3 regions of the Azospira sp. genome follow, and region 1 is predicted to be linked to each of the others. Evidence: predicted binding sites of a transcription regulator. Region 1 holds the regulator's gene; each other region holds the start of a gene.

Region 1 (4,936 bases):
GCGCCGGCCTGGCGGGCCACTTCCCGGCCGCCGCGGAAGAGGGCCAGGGTGGGAATGCTGCGGATGCCGAAGCGGGCGGCCATGGCCGGTTCGGCTTCCGTATCCAGCTTGAGCAGGCGGTAATGGGGTTCCAGTTGCCGGGCCGCCTGGGCGAAGGCGGGAGCCATCATGCGGCAGGGGCCACACCAGGGGGCCCAGAAATCCACCAGCAGGGGCAGGTCGGAGTGGCCCAGGTGGGCCTCCAGGGCGGCGCTATTGACTGCCAGGGGCTCGCCGGTGAACAGCGCTGCCTTGCAGCGGCCGCAGGTGGGCTGTTCGGTCAGGCGCTGGGTGGGCAGGCGATTGACGGCCTGGCAGTGGGGGCAGACCAGGTGCAGGGATTCGGGGGCGGCCATGGCGGGCTCATTGATTAGACTTGTCTAATATGGAGACGCCGCCCCGGTCTTCAAGAGGGGGTCAGCGGGAGGCGCCCCGGGCCTGGGCCCGCAGGGCGCTCTGCTCCAGGGCCGCCTGGTCCGGGGCTTCCCCGGTGGGCCAGCCTGAAAGGTGCGTCGTGACGATGTCGGCGAGGGCCTCGATCCAGTCCGGCCGCTCGTTGAGGCAGGGGATGTAGCCGTAGGTCTTGCCGCCGGCAGCGAGGAAATCGGCCTTGCCTTCCATGGCGATCTCCTCCAGGGTTTCCAGGCAGTCGGAGGTGAAGCCGGGGCAGATGACGTCTACCCGTTCCACCCCTTCCTTGGCCAGCCGGTGCAGGGTGGGGGCGGTGTAGGGCTGCAGCCATTCGGCCTTGCCGAAGCGGGACTGGAAGCAGATTTCCACCCGCTCCTTGGGCAGGCCCAGGGCTTCGCTGAGCAGGCGGCCGGTCTTCAGGCATTCGCAGTGGTAGGGGTCCCCCAGTTCCAGGGTGCGTTTGGGGACGCCGTGGAAGCTCAGCATGAGACGGTAGGAAGGGCCGGGCTGGCCGTTCTCCGCCCAGTACTGGCGCACGCTGGCGGCCAGGGCGGCGATGTAGCCGGGATGGTCGTGGAAATTGCGCACGGCGCGGATTTCCGGCTGGTTGCGGCTCTGCTGCAGCCAGGCGTAGGCCGCATCCAGGGCGGTGGCCGAGGTGCTGCCGGCGTACTGGGGATAGAGGGGCAGCAGCAGGATGCGGGTGCAGTTCTGCTGCTTCAGCCGCTCCAGGGCATCGGCTACCGAAGGCTGGCCGTAGCGCATGGCGTAATCCACCACTAGGCGGTGGCCGGCCTGGCCCAGGGTGCCCTTGAGCAGCTTGGCCTGGCGTTCCGTGTGTACCCGCAGGGGCGAGCCTTCGGGCAGCCAGACGGAGGCGTACTTGGCCGCCGACTTGGCGGGGCGGGTGTTGAGGATGATGCCGTTGAGGATGGGCCACCAGATGAGGCGGGGAATCTCCACCACCCGGGGGTCGGAGAGGAATTCCTTGAGATAGCGGCGCAGGGCCGGCGCCGTGGGGGCGTCGGGGGTGCCCAGGTTGATCAGCAGAACCCCGGTCTGGGGGGCTGTGCCGTGCTTGAATTCGGGTTCCGGACGGAAAAAGGGCATCAGGTATTGGCCTGGTAGGTAAGGGCGGAGGAGAGCAGCTTGGCGGTGATGTCCACGATGGGGATGACCCGCTCGTAGGCCATGCGGGTGGGGCCGATGACGCCGACGGAGCCCACCACTTGGCCATTCACCTCGTAGGGGGCGGTGACGACGCTGCATTCGTCCAGGGGCGCCAGGCCCGATTCGCCGCCGATGTAGATCTGCACGCCGTCGGCGTTGTTGGAGATGTCGAGCAGGCGCACCAGGCCGGTCTTCTGTTCGAAGAGGTCGAACAGCTCCCGCAGCCGCTTCATGTTGGAGGACAGTTCCTCCACTTCCAGCAGGTTCTTCTCGCCGGAGATGACGTACTGGCTGGCGCTGTCGTTCAAGGCCTGGTTGCCGGCCTCCAGGGCCGAGGCCATGAGGATCTTCAGGTCGTCCTGCAACTGCTGGATTTCGCCGGTGAGGCGCTGGCGGATCTGGTCGAAGTCCAGGCCGGCGTAATTGTGGTTCAGGTAATTGGCCGCCGTCGTCAGCTCCGACGGCGAGTAGGGCCGTTCGGTGAGCAGGATGCGGTTCTGCACGTCGCCGTCGGTGGTGACGATGATGAGCAGGATGCGCTTTTCCGAGAGGCCGAGGAATTCGATCTGGCGGATGGTCGGCGTCTTGCGCCGCGGTGTCACGACGATGCCGGCAAACTGGGTCAGTTCCGAGAGCAGGTGGGAGGCGTTGCCGATCAGCTGCTGGGGCTGGGTCTGGATCAGCTGCCCTTCCATCTCGTGGATCTGGTTTTCCTGCAGGGGCTGCACCGCCAGCAGGCTGTCCACGAACAGGCGGTAGCCCCGGGGCGTGGGAATGCGGCCGGCGGAGGTGTGGGGGCTGGCGATGAAACCCTGTTCCTCCAGGTCCGCCATGACGTTGCGGATGGTGGCCGGCGACAGGTCCAGCCCGGAGAAGCGGGAGAGGGCGCGGGAGCCCACCGGTTGGCCTTCGGCGATGTACCGTTCGACCAGGGTCTTGAGCAGGATGCGGGCGCGGTTGTCGAGCATGAATCGATTTTACCGAAAATCGCCGGGGCCGCCAGGAGTTGCATCCGCGCCGTGCCGCCGGGGGCGGGGGGTTTTGTGGTTTAATGCGGGCCATGAAAGGCTCCGGTCACCATTCCCCTTCGCGTCCCATGGCACTTCCCCGCACCATTGCCCTGATTGGCAAATACCACAGCCCGGAAATTGCCGAATCCCTGCGTTCCCTCGGCCAGTATCTGAGCGAGCGGGGCGTCTCGGTGCTGGTGGAGGCCGACACGGCCGCCAATGTGGGGGAAAGCCGCTGGATGACCGGCGATTTCCAGTTCATCGGCGCCCATGCTGACCTGGCCATCGTCCTCGGCGGCGACGGCACCATGCTCAACGCCGCCCGCCACCTGGCCCGCTACAAGGTGCCCCTGGTGGGCGTGAACCAGGGCCGCCTGGGGTTCATGACCGACATTGCCCGCTGCGACATGCTGTCCTGCATGGAAGACCTGCTGGACGGCCGCTTCGTGCCGGAGGAGCGCCTGATCCTGGACGCCGAGGTGATCCGGGACGGCAAGGAAGTCTGCGCCAACCAGGCCCTCAACGACGTGGTGATGGACAAGGGCGCCATCGGCCGCATGATCGAATTCGAGCTGTTCATCGACGGCGAGTTCATCTACAACCTGCGGGCCGACGGCCTCATCATCTCCACTCCCACCGGCTCCACCGCCTACGCCCTCTCGGCCAACGGCCCCATCCTGCACCCGACCCTGGGCGGCATCGCCCTGGTGCCCCTCTGTCCCCATTCCCTGACCAACCGGCCGATCACGGTGTCGGACCGCTGCGAGATCGAGTTGCGGGTGATCCAGTCCGCCGACGCCCGGGTGCACTTTGACGGCCAGGTGGCCTTCGACATCCGTCCCGACGACTGCGTGCGCATGCGCCGCTCCGCCTACAACGTCTGTTTCCTGCACCCGCCCGGCTACAGCTACTTCGCCATGCTGCGTCAGAAGCTCCACTGGAGCAAACGTCCCAAGGGGCCCTGAACCATGCTGCAACGTCTGAACATTCGCGATTTCGTCCTGGTGGACCGGCTGGAGCTGGATTTCCAGGGCGGCTTCGGCGCCCTCACCGGCGAGACCGGCGCCGGCAAGTCCATCCTGGTGGACGCCCTGGCCTTCGTCCTCGGCGAGCGGGCCGACAGCGGCCTGCTGCGGGCCGGGGCCGAGAAGACCGAAGTGGGGGCCGAGTTCGACATCCGTGCCCTGGCCGAACTGAAGTCCTGGCTGGCGGAGAACGACTTCGCCGCTGACGATGACCTGCTGCTGCGTCGCATCCTGGATGCGGGCGGCCGTTCCCGGGCCTACATCAACGGCTCTGCCGCCACCCTGCAGCAACTGCGACAGGCCGCCGAATGGCTGGTGGACATCCACGGCCAGCACGCCCACCAGTCCCTGTTGCGGGGCGAGGCCCAGCGCCAGCTGCTGGACGCCCATGCCGGCCATGCCGACCTGGCCCGCAGCGTCGGCGAAGCCTGGCGCACCTGGCGCGACGCCCGGGATTCCCTGGATGCGGCAGCCGAAGGCGGCGAAGCCCTGGCCCGGGAGCGGGAACAGCTGGAATGGCAGGTGCGGGAACTGGAGACCCTGGCCTTCTCCGCCGACGAGTGGGAAAACCTCAACCAGGAACACAAGCGCCTGGCCCATGCCGCCTCCCTGCTGGAAGGGGCCCAGTTTTCCCTGGGCCTGCTGGCCGAAGGCGAGGGGGCCTGCGAAGCCCAGGTGCGTGCCGTGGCCTCCCGTCTCGACGGTCTGGCCGAATACGACCCGGCCCTGAGCGAAGTGGCCCAGCTGGTGCAGTCGGCCGAAGCCGAGCTGGCCGAAGCCGTCAGCGCCCTGCGCCGCTACGCCGACCGGGTGGATCTGGACCCGGCCCGCCTGGCCGAGGTGGAACGCCGCCTGGAGGCCGTCATGGGTTGTGCGCGCAAGTTCCGCGCCCTGCCGGAGGAACTGCCGGAACTGTTGTCCCGCTGGCAGCAGCGTCTCGCCGAGCTGGGCGAGGCGGGCGACCTGGCGGCCCTGCAGGCCAGGGTGGATGCGGCTCGCCAGCAATACGACAAGGATGCGGCCAAGCTCTCCAAGGCCCGGGCCAAGGCGGCCAAGGCCCTGGGCGACGAGGTCAGCCAGGGCATGCAGGAACTGGCCCTGGGCGGCGGCCGTTTCGAAATCGCCCTGGTGCCCGTGGCCGGCGGCAATGCCCACGGCCTGGAAAACATCGAATTCCGTATCGGCGGCCTGGCGGGCAGCGAAGCCCGTTCCCTGGCCAAGGTGGCCTCCGGCGGCGAACTGTCCCGCATCAGTCTGGCCATCCAGGTGGTCACCAGCCGC
Region 2 (4,936 bases), on a different contig from region 1:
GACCAGGATTTGGGTGCGCGTCGCCACGCGGAAGAGGATTTCCTTGATGGCCTTGGGACAGGCATCGGCATCGACCCAGATTTGCATGGTCAGCGGGTTCCGAACGGGAGAATGGCCGGCAGCTTACCGCAAGCGCCCCCAACTGGCAGCGGGGCGGCCCGGATTCCGTCCGCCGCCCGGAACCGGGACCGGGAACTTCGCCGGACGGGAGTGCCGCTGCCGCCGGCGGATGGAGACCCGCCGGGAGAGTTGCTACGGCGGTGTCGGCAGGCAATCCAAAAAGAAAAAGCCCGGCTTCAAGCCGGGCTTTTTTGCAGCAGATGCTGACAGGGGCGAATTACATGCCCATGCCCATGCCGCCCATACCACCCATGCCGCCCATGTCGGGCATGCCGGCGGCGGGCTTGTCTTCGGCCAGCTCGGCCACCATGCAATCGGTGGTCAGCATCAGGCCGGCGACGGAAGCGGCGTTCTGCAGAGCGGTACGCTCGACCTTGGTGGGGTCCAGCACGCCCATTTCCACCATGTCGCCGTACTCGCCGGTGGCGGCGTTGAAGCCGAAGTTGCCCTTGCCTTCAACCACCTTGTTCACCACCACGGAAGGCTCGTCGCCAGCGTTGGCAACGATTTCGCGCAGGGGCTGTTCCAGGGAGCGCAGCACGATCTTGATGCCGGCGTCCTGGTCGTGGTTGTCGCCCTTCAGGTTGCCCAGGTTGGCGCGGGCGCGCAGCAGGGAAACGCCGCCGCCGGGGACGATGCCTTCTTCAACGGCAGCGCGGGTGGCGTGCAGGGCGTCTTCGACGCGGGCCTTCTTTTCCTTCATTTCGACTTCGGTGGCAGCACCCACCTTGATCACGGCCACGCCGCCGGCCAGCTTGGCCACGCGTTCCTGCAGCTTTTCGCGGTCGTAGTCGGAGGTGGCGGCTTCGATCTGGGCACGCACCTGGGCCACGCGGGCCTTGATGGCGTCTTCGGAACCGGCGCCGTCGATGATGGTGGTGTTTTCCTTGGCCACTTCGATGCGCTTGGCCTGGCCCAGGTCGTCCAGGGTAGCCTTTTCCAGGGTCAGGCCCACTTCTTCGGAGATCACCTGGCCACCGGTCAGGATGGCGATGTCTTCCAGCATGGCCTTGCGACGGTCGCCGAAGCCGGGAGCCTTGACGGCCACGGTCTTCAGGATGCCGCGGATGTTGTTCACCACCAGGGTGGCCAGGGCTTCGCCTTCCACGTCTTCAGCGATGATCAGCAGGGGACGGCCGGCCTTGGCGACTTGTTCCAGCACGGGCAGCAGATCGCGGATGTTGGAGATCTTCTTGTCGAACAGCAGGACGAAGGGATTGTCCATAACGGCAATCTGCTTGTCCGGGTTGTTGATGAAGTAGGGGGACAGGTAGCCGCGGTCGAACTGCATGCCTTCGACGACGTCCAGTTCGTTGTTCAGGGACTTGCCGTCTTCAACGGTGATGACGCCTTCCTTGCCGACCTTTTCCATGGCATTGGCGATGATGGTGCCGATGTCAGCGTCGGAGTTGGCGGAAATGGAACCGACCTGGGCGATTTCCTTGGTGGTGGCACAGGGCTTGGAAATCTTCTTCAGCTCTTCGATGGTGGCGGCGACAGCCTTGTCGATACCGCGCTTCAGGTCCATCGGGTTCATGCCGGCGGCCACGTACTTCATGCCTTCGCGCACGATGGCCTGGGCCAGCACGGTGGCGGTGGTGGTGCCGTCACCGGCCAGGTCGGAGGTCTTGGAAGCGACTTCCTTGACCATCTGGGCGCCCATGTTGGCGAACTTGTCCTTCAGTTCGATTTCCTTGGCCACGGACACACCGTCCTTGGTCACGGTGGGGGCGCCGAAGGAGCGCTCCAGCACCACGTTGCGGCCCTTGGGGCCCAGGGTCACCTTGACCGCGTCGGCCAGGACGTTGATGCCTTCGACCATGCGGGCGCGGGCGGAATCACCGAATTTGACTTCTTTAGCTGCCATTGAAATTCTCCAGAATCTGTTGAATGGGAAAGGGGGAGAGGCTTAGGCCTCGACCACGCCCATGATGTCTTCTTCGCGCATGACCAGCAGTTCCTGGCCGTCCACCTTGACGGTCTGGCCGGCGTACTTGCCGAACAGGACGCGGTCGCCCACCTTCACGTCGGGGGCGTTCTGCTTGCCGGAATCGTCACGCTTGCCGGGGCCAACGGCCAGGACTTCACCCTGATCGGGCTTCTCACCGGCGGAATCGGGGATGACGATACCGGAAGCGGTGGTGCGCTCAGCTTCGACGCGCTTGACGATCACACGGTCGTGCAAGGGACGGATTTTCATAGGGATAGCTCCTTGTAACGAAGTTATTGCAGGGATTCAGGGGCCTGTCGGCCCGGTCAGGCGGGGTGGTGAAGGCCTGGCCTGTTAGCACTCACCCCGAGCGAGTGCTAATAATAGGGGCGCCCCCCTTCGATTTCAAGGGCGGCCAGACACAATTGTTGTCCCCAGGTATGGCGAGAGGCAGAAAATTGCCGGGGGAAGGAAGCTAAGCAACTGATCCAAAATACAAACATCCACCCAACCCACGGAACCGATCAATACACCCTCCGGTAGGCGCCAGAGCCCAATGGCTGGATCAGGACAGGGACAGGACGGCGCCTGCCGGCGTGATGGGCGGGTAGTCCCCCTCCCCATCGGGCCAGGGCGTCAAAATCTCGAAACCGGTTTCGGTCACCAGCACCATGTGCTCCCACTGGGCCGAAAGGGAGCGGTCTTTGGTCACGACCGTCCAGTCGTCAGGCAGATGGCGGATGGCGGATGGCGGCGCCGCCCGCATTGAGCATCGGCTCAATGGTGAAGATCATGCCCGGCTCCAGTTTCAGCCCCTTACCGGGCTGGCCGTAGTGGGGCACATGCAGGTCGTCGTGGTAGACCGTGCCGATGCCGTGGCCGCCGTATTCGCGAACGACGCTGAAGTTCTCCCGCTGGGCAACGCTCTGGATGGCGTGGCCGATATCGCCAAGGGTGGCCCCCGGACGGACCTGCCGTATACCTGCCTGCATGGCTTCATAGGTCGTGCGCACCAGGCGCCGGGCCAGGATGCCGGGGTTGCCGACCAGGAACATCCTGCTCGTATCGCCGAACCAGCCGTCCTTGATGACGGCAACGTCGATGTTGACGATGTCCCCGTCCTTCAGCTTCTTGTCGGACGGAATGCCGTGGCAAACCACATGGTTTACCGAAGCGCAAATGGTCTTGGGGTAGCCGTGGTAGCCCACATTGGCAGGAATCGCCTGCTGCACATGGACAATGTACTCGTGGCACAAGCGGTCCAGCTCATTGGTGGTAACTCCCGGCCGGATATGGCCGGCAATCATCCGCAGGACATCGGCAGCCAACATTCCGGCGCGTCGGGCCATGGCAATTTCGGCCTCCGCCCGGATGGGTACGGCTCGCGCTGCGCTCATGCCGCCTGCGCCACCGCTGCATCCTTGTCGGCAGAACTGCCTTCAGCCTGCCGTTCCGCCTGAATCAGCAACTGGCAGATATCAGCGTAGGCCAGGTTCGGGTTGAGTTCCGCGAGCATCCCCACACGTAGCCAATGTTCCGCTTGCGCGTTGATGGAACGGCTCAAGGCGCCGCTGGTGAGACGCAAATTTTCGTGCATCTGCTCTGAAATTTTGACGATTCCCATGACACCTCAAAATATACGATTTATATACGAATCGTATACTAGCAAAAATATGTGTGCTCTGGCCCATCCTGCCCCCCCCAGGTCCGGGCCGGGCTTTGCGGCGATTCCCGGACTCGCCCCCGGGCCTGGGCCGCCCCTATAATGGCAGGCTTCCCAGTCCCGCTGCGGGGCCCCGGACAGCCATGCGCCCCTCGCCGGTGGCGGACGACGGCCCGGCGGCGGCCCCGCCAGATTCCGATGCAGCCCATTCGCCTGACCCTGCTTTGCCTCGCCGCCTGTCTTGCGGCCTGCGCCGCGCCCACTGCCCCCACCGTCGTCAGCGCGCCGCGACCGCCGGCCCCGGCCCGGCCCAGCGTGCCGCCCCCGGCCGAAGTGGTGGCCACGCCCCAGGCCCCCAGCGTCTATTTCTCCCCCGGCGATGCCGAGGTGCCGCCGGCGGCGCCCCTGCTCGACCAGATGGCCGAGGAGCTGCGGGCCGACCGGCTGCGGCGCCTGGTGCTGCATGCCCACACGGACCACCTGGGCAGCAAGGAGTACTGCCTGGCCCTGTCGGAGAAATGGGCCTCCCTGGTGGAGGCCGCCCTGGTACGCCGTGGCGTCCGCGGCACCCAGATACTCATCCGCGCCCGGGGCAGGGAACTGGCGCCGGCCTGCGACAGCGAAGCCTGCCGCAGTTCCTGGCGCCGTGTCGAACTGGTGCTGCAGCCCTGACCCCCCTTTGGCGGCCATGCCGCCGGCCCGCCCTCCTCCCTGGAATTCCGCCATGCCCATGACCTACGAAGAGTATCTGGACGAAGTCACCACCCTGATTACCGAGAAGTACGACCTGGAGGACGAGGCGGCCATCGCCCTGGTCATGGCCGCCCAAGACAAGGAGTACTTCTGCCCCCACGACGACGATCCGGCCCTGCGCAACCTGGAGCAGGCCCACGCCGACGCCCGCAAGCTGTTCAAGGAACGGCAGAACTTCCTCGCCTGAAAAAAATATTTTTCACAGCGGCACCGCTCCGGAACGTCCGTCACCCCCTTGACGGACACCCGCCGGACCAATGCCGGCGCCGTTCTTTCCGCATTTGCACCACCCCCTCACCCTCCCCGTCCGCGGTTAATCGCGGACGCGGCCACCTGGGCTGCCCAGCCCAAAAACCGAATCAAAACAGCGCTTCCGCAGTTTACGCATTGATAAATCGATTGCACCAGTCGACATGAAACAGCCCATTGCAACGGCATAACTACCAAGAAAAATTGACGCAGCGCACAAA
Region 3 (4,936 bases), on a different contig from region 1:
TTTCGGCAAGCCCATCATTGCCGTGGTGAACTCCTTCACCCAGTTCGTGCCCGGCCACGTGCACCTGAAGGACCTGGGCCAGCTGGTGGCCCGGGAGATCGAGGCGGCCGGCGGCATCGCCAAGGAATTCAACACCATCGCCATCGACGACGGCATCGCCATGGGCCACGACGGCATGCTCTACAGCCTGCCCTCCCGGGACCTGATCGCCGACTCCGTGGAATACATGGTGAACGCCCACTGTGCCGACGCCATGGTGTGCATCTCCAACTGCGACAAGATCACCCCGGGCATGCTGATGGCCGCCATGCGGGTCAATATCCCCACCATCTTCGTCTCCGGCGGCCCCATGGAAGCCGGCAAGGTGAAGTGGGAAGGCAAGACCATCGCCGTCGATCTGATCGACGCCATGATCAAGGCCGGCGACAGCAACTGCTCCGACGCGGAAGTCGAGGAATTCGAGCGCTCCGCCTGCCCCACCTGCGGCTCCTGTTCCGGCATGTTCACCGCCAACTCCATGAACTGCCTGACCGAAGCCCTGGGTCTGTCCCTGCCCGGCAACGGCACCCTGGTGGCCACCCACGCCGACCGCAAGGGCCTCTTCCTCGAAGCCGGCCGCCGCATCGTGCGTCTGGCCCAGCGCTGGTACGAAGAGAACGACGCCTCCGTGTTGCCCCGCTCCATCGCCAACCAGAAGGCCTTCGAGAACGCCTTCGCCCTGGACGTGGCCATGGGCGGTTCCACCAACACCGTGCTGCACCTCCTGGCCACCGCCCAGGAAGCCGGTGTCACCTTCACCATGGCAGACATCGACGCCATCTCCCGCAAGGTGCCCTGCCTGTGCAAGGTGGCCCCGGCTACCCAGGACTACCACATCGAGGACGTGCACCGGGCCGGCGGCATCATGGCCATTCTGGGCGAACTGTCCCGCGGCGGCCTGATCCACCGCGACACCCCCACCGTGCACTGCCACACCCTGGGCGAAGCCATCGACACCTACGATGTGCAGCGCGCCGGCTCCCAGCGCACCCTGGAATTCTTCCGCGCCGCCCCTGGCGGCATCCCCACCCAGACCGCCTTCAGCCAGGACCGCCGCTACACCGAACTGGACCAGGACCGCAGCAACGGCTGCATCCGCAACGTGGCCCACGCCTACAGCAAGGAAGGCGGCCTGGCCGTCCTGCACGGCAACATTGCCCTCGACGGCTGCATCGTGAAGACCGCCGGCGTCGATGAATCTATCTGGAAATTCACCGGCAAGGCCAAGGTCTATGAGAGCCAGGATTCCGCCGTCACCGCCATCCTGGGCGGCGAAGTGGTGGCCGGCGACGTGGTGGTGATCCGCTACGAAGGCCCCAAGGGCGGCCCCGGCATGCAGGAAATGCTCTACCCCACCAGCTATCTCAAGTCCCGCGGCCTGGGCAAGGAATGCGCCCTGCTCACCGACGGCCGCTTCTCCGGCGGCACCTCCGGCCTCTCCATCGGCCACGCTTCCCCGGAAGCGGCCGAGGGCGGCGCCATCGGCCTGGTGCGCACCGGCGACACCATCGAGATCGACATCCCCGGTCGCCGCATCCATCTGGCGGTCTCCGATGCGGAGCTGGGAAAGCGCCGCGCCGAGGAAAACGCCAAGGGCGACAAGGCCTGGAAGCCCACGGAAGAACGGGGCCGCGTCGTTTCCAAGGCCCTGCAGGCCTACGCCCTGATGGCCACCTCCGCCGACAAGGGCGCCGTGCGCGACCTGGGCCAGCTGACCAAGTCCAAGTAAGCCCGCCCGCAGCGAGGCCACCGGAACCCGGCCCCAGGCACATGCCCGGGGCCGGGTTTTTCTTTGCCGGACCCAGGCCGGCAAGACGCCCAACACGTTGATTCTTATAATGGATGGCTGAACTTTTTGTCCTGTTAGCACTCTACTGATGTGAGTGCTAAACTGTGCACAAGAAGTTCAAGGAGGACCCACCCTATGACCCAAGCTTTGACCCTGTCTCATGGCCTGCCCTCTGCGGTAGGCAACCTGGATGCCTACATCCAGGCGGCTCGGCGCTTCCCGATGCTGAGCGAGGCTGAGGAATTCGCCCTGGCCCGCCGTCTCCGCGAGGAAGACGACGTGGATGCTGCACGTCAATTGGTGCTCTCCCATCTGCGTCTGGTCATCGCCATCGCCCGGGGCTACCTGGGTTACGGCCTGCCCCATGCGGACCTGATCCAGGAAGGCAACATCGGCCTGATGAAGGCGGTGAAGCGCTTCGACCCCAGCCGCGGCGTGCGTCTGGTGTCTTTCGCCATGCACTGGATCAAGGCTGAAATCCACGAATACATCCTGAAGAACTGGCGCCTGGTCAAAGTGGCCACCACCAAGGCCCAGCGCAAGCTGTTCTTCAACCTGCGCAGCCTCAAGGCCAGCAGCGACACCCTGACCCCGGCCGAAGTGGACGAGATCGCCTACAAGCTGGGGGTCAAGGCCGAGGAAGTGGTGGAAATGGAAACCCGCATGGGTGGCCGCGACCTGGCCCTGGACGGCTCGCCGGATGACGAGGACGACAACCGGGTGGCACCCATCGCCTACCTGGCCGACAGTGCCGCCGAGCCGACCCAGGTGCTGGAAGCCCGGGAATACGACCGGCTGCAGAGCGACGGCCTGCAACAGGCCCTGGCCGGCCTGGACGAGCGCAGCCGGCGCATCGTCGAAGCCCGCTGGCTGGACGAGGAAAACCCGGCCACCCTGCACGACCTGGCAGCCGAATTCGGCGTTTCCGCCGAGCGCATCCGCCAGATCGAGGTCAAGGCCCTGCAGAAGATGAAGGGCCTGCTGGCAGCCTGAACCGCCCGGCACCCCACGGCAAAAAGGCCGGCTCCCGTCAGGGGCCGGCCTTTTTCTTTGCCCGATCCTTTGCCCGATCCGGCGCCGGCTCAGTCCTCACGCAGCAGCCGGCGCAGGTCCGCCACCACGGCGGGCACCTGGGCGTTATCCGGAATGAGGAGCCGCAGCCGTCCCTGGGGATCGTAGACGTAGGCGCCGGCCGTGTGATCCAGGGTGTAGCCCAGGCCGCCGCCCACCTCCTGGCGCACCGCGGTGATGCGGAACTCGGCCACGGTCCGGGCCAGGGTTTCCCGGTCACCCCACAGGCCGAGGAAGGACGGGTCGAACCAGGTGACGTACTCGCCCAGGCGGGCCGGGCTGTCCCGCTCCGGGTCCAGGGTGACGAACAGCACCTGCAGCCGCTGCCGCTCCTCCCCCAGGGCCTCCCGCACCGCGGCGAAGCGGGCCAGGGCGGTGGGGCAGATATCGGGGCAGGAGGTGTAGCCGAAGAAGAGGATCACCACCCGGCCGCGGAAGTCCGCCAGACGCCGGGGCTGGCCGCCCTGGTCCGCCAGGGCGCGCGGGAACTCGGCGGCGAAGGTGGCACCGCTGAGATCAGTATGGTGAAAGGGCTGGGGCGGTGAGCAGGCCGTCAGGCCCCAGCACAGCGCCACCCAGAGGAGGAGGTGCTTCACGGCAGCGCCAGCCGGGCCTCGATGGCCCGGGCCAGGGCTTCCGGCTTGGTCATGGGCTCATAGCGCCCCACCGCCCGGCCCTGCCGGCCCACCAGGAACTTGGTGAAATTCCACTTGATCGCGGCCGTGCCGAGCCAGCCGGGCTGCTCCTGCTTGAGCCAGCGGAAGAGCGGATCGGCCTGGGGACCGTTGACCTCGAGACGGGCGAAGACGGGAAAGCTGACGTCGTAGTTGAGGGAGCAGAAACTGGCGATCTCCTCGGCGCTGCCCGGCTCCTGGGCGCCGAACTGGTTGCAGGGAAAGGCCAGCACCGTCAGGCCCTGCTCCCGGTAGCGCCGGTAAAGGGCCTCCAGGCCCGCGTACTGGGGCGTGAAACCGCAACGGCTGGCCGTATTGACGATGAGCAGCACCTGCCCCCGGTAATCGGCCAGGGACTGCTGGCTGCCGTCGGCACGGCGGACGGAAAAATCGAAGACGGTCGTCATGGCGCAAACCCCGGTGGAGAAGCCGCCACTTTACTCCAGCCCGCCCCTCAGCCCAGGAAGCGGCTCATCCAGAGGGGCATGGTCAGCATGGAGGCCAGGGTGGAGGCGGAGATGAGCCAGGCCACGCTCTGCCCGTCGCCCCCCATGCGCATGGCCAGGATGTAGGCCGAGGAGGCCGTGGGCAGGGCGGCGAAAAGGATGGCCACGTGGTAGTAGAGGCCGGACAGCCCCAGCAGGGGACCGGCGAAGATGGCCACCAGGGGCAGCAGCAGGAGCTTTACCCCCAGGATGTAGAAGGAGGCGGAACGCACCTCGGCCTGGCCCCGCAGGCGCAGGGCCGCCCCCACGGCCAGCAGACCCAGGGCGATGGAGGCGTCCCCCAGGCGGGAGAGAAACATCTGCAGGGGCGCCGGCGGCACGAAGCCGGCCAGGTTGAGCAGGAAGCCGGAGGCGGTGGCCCAGATCAGGGGATTGCGGGCCACCTCGCGCAGGGCACCGGCCTCGCCGTGGCGGGCCAGCATCCACACCGCCGACAGGTTGGCCAGGGGCACGGCAGCGCCGACGATGAGGCCCATGGTGGCGATGCCCGGGGTGCCGAAGAGCAGGCCCGCCGCCGCCAGGGCGATGTAGGAATTGAAGCGGAAGCCGCACTGGAACAGGGAGGCCAGCACCAGGGGCTTGAGGCGGAAACACTTGAGACCGGCCCAGCTCAGCACCATGCCCGCGCCCATGGAGAGCAGGGCGGTGGCCAGCAGGGGCGCCGCCGCCGCCAGGTCCAGGCGGGTCTTCAGCACCGCATTGACCAGCAGGGCGGGGAAGAGGATGAAATAGACCAGCTTCTCGATGCCGGCCCAGAAATGATCCCCCAGATGCATGTAGCGGCGCAGCAGCAATCCCAGGAGGATCAGGCAGAAATCGGGCAGGAGCAGGAGGGCGGTGGTCATGGCGACATTCTA

Evidence for each region. Region 1 encodes HrcA, which represses chaperone genes, less so after heat shock. Its sites were predicted from a motif close to TNTTAGCACTCNNNGNCNNNGAGTGCTAANA; they were not measured.
Region 2: OEL49_RS13210 (co-chaperone GroES) is a predicted target of HrcA. The motif match lies at 2,403-2,433, and genes of this name have one in related genera.
Region 3: rpoH (RNA polymerase sigma factor RpoH) is a predicted target of HrcA. The motif match lies at 1,901-1,931, and genes of this name have one in related genera.

The regions. Positions count from the first base shown of each region.
Region 1 is NZ_JAOTRW010000002.1:102,816-107,751, reverse strand. Features, by position in the region: gene trxC (thioredoxin TrxC) at 1-395, opposite strand, end outside; gene hemH (ferrochelatase) at 457-1,560, opposite strand; gene hrcA (heat-inducible transcriptional repressor HrcA) at 1,560-2,588, opposite strand; gene OEL49_RS00495 (NAD kinase) at 2,717-3,595, shown strand; gene recN (DNA repair protein RecN) at 3,599-4,936, shown strand, end outside.
Region 2 is NZ_JAOTRW010000008.1:150,402-155,337, forward strand. Features, by position in the region: gene OEL49_RS13200 (YaiI/YqxD family protein) at 1-87, opposite strand, end outside; gene groL (chaperonin GroEL) at 338-1,987, opposite strand; gene OEL49_RS13210 (co-chaperone GroES) at 2,030-2,320, opposite strand; partial or broken gene map (type I methionyl aminopeptidase) at 2,616-3,447, opposite strand; gene OEL49_RS13220 (ParD-like family protein) at 3,444-3,674, opposite strand; gene OEL49_RS13225 (OmpA family protein) at 3,912-4,385, shown strand; gene OEL49_RS13230 (hypothetical protein) at 4,438-4,653, shown strand.
Region 3 is NZ_JAOTRW010000005.1:68,136-73,071, forward strand. Features, by position in the region: gene ilvD (dihydroxy-acid dehydratase) at 1-1,768, shown strand, start outside; gene rpoH (RNA polymerase sigma factor RpoH) at 1,964-2,821, shown strand; gene OEL49_RS08475 (SCO family protein) at 2,911-3,495, opposite strand; gene OEL49_RS08480 (glutathione peroxidase) at 3,492-3,980, opposite strand; gene OEL49_RS08485 (AEC family transporter) at 4,028-4,924, opposite strand.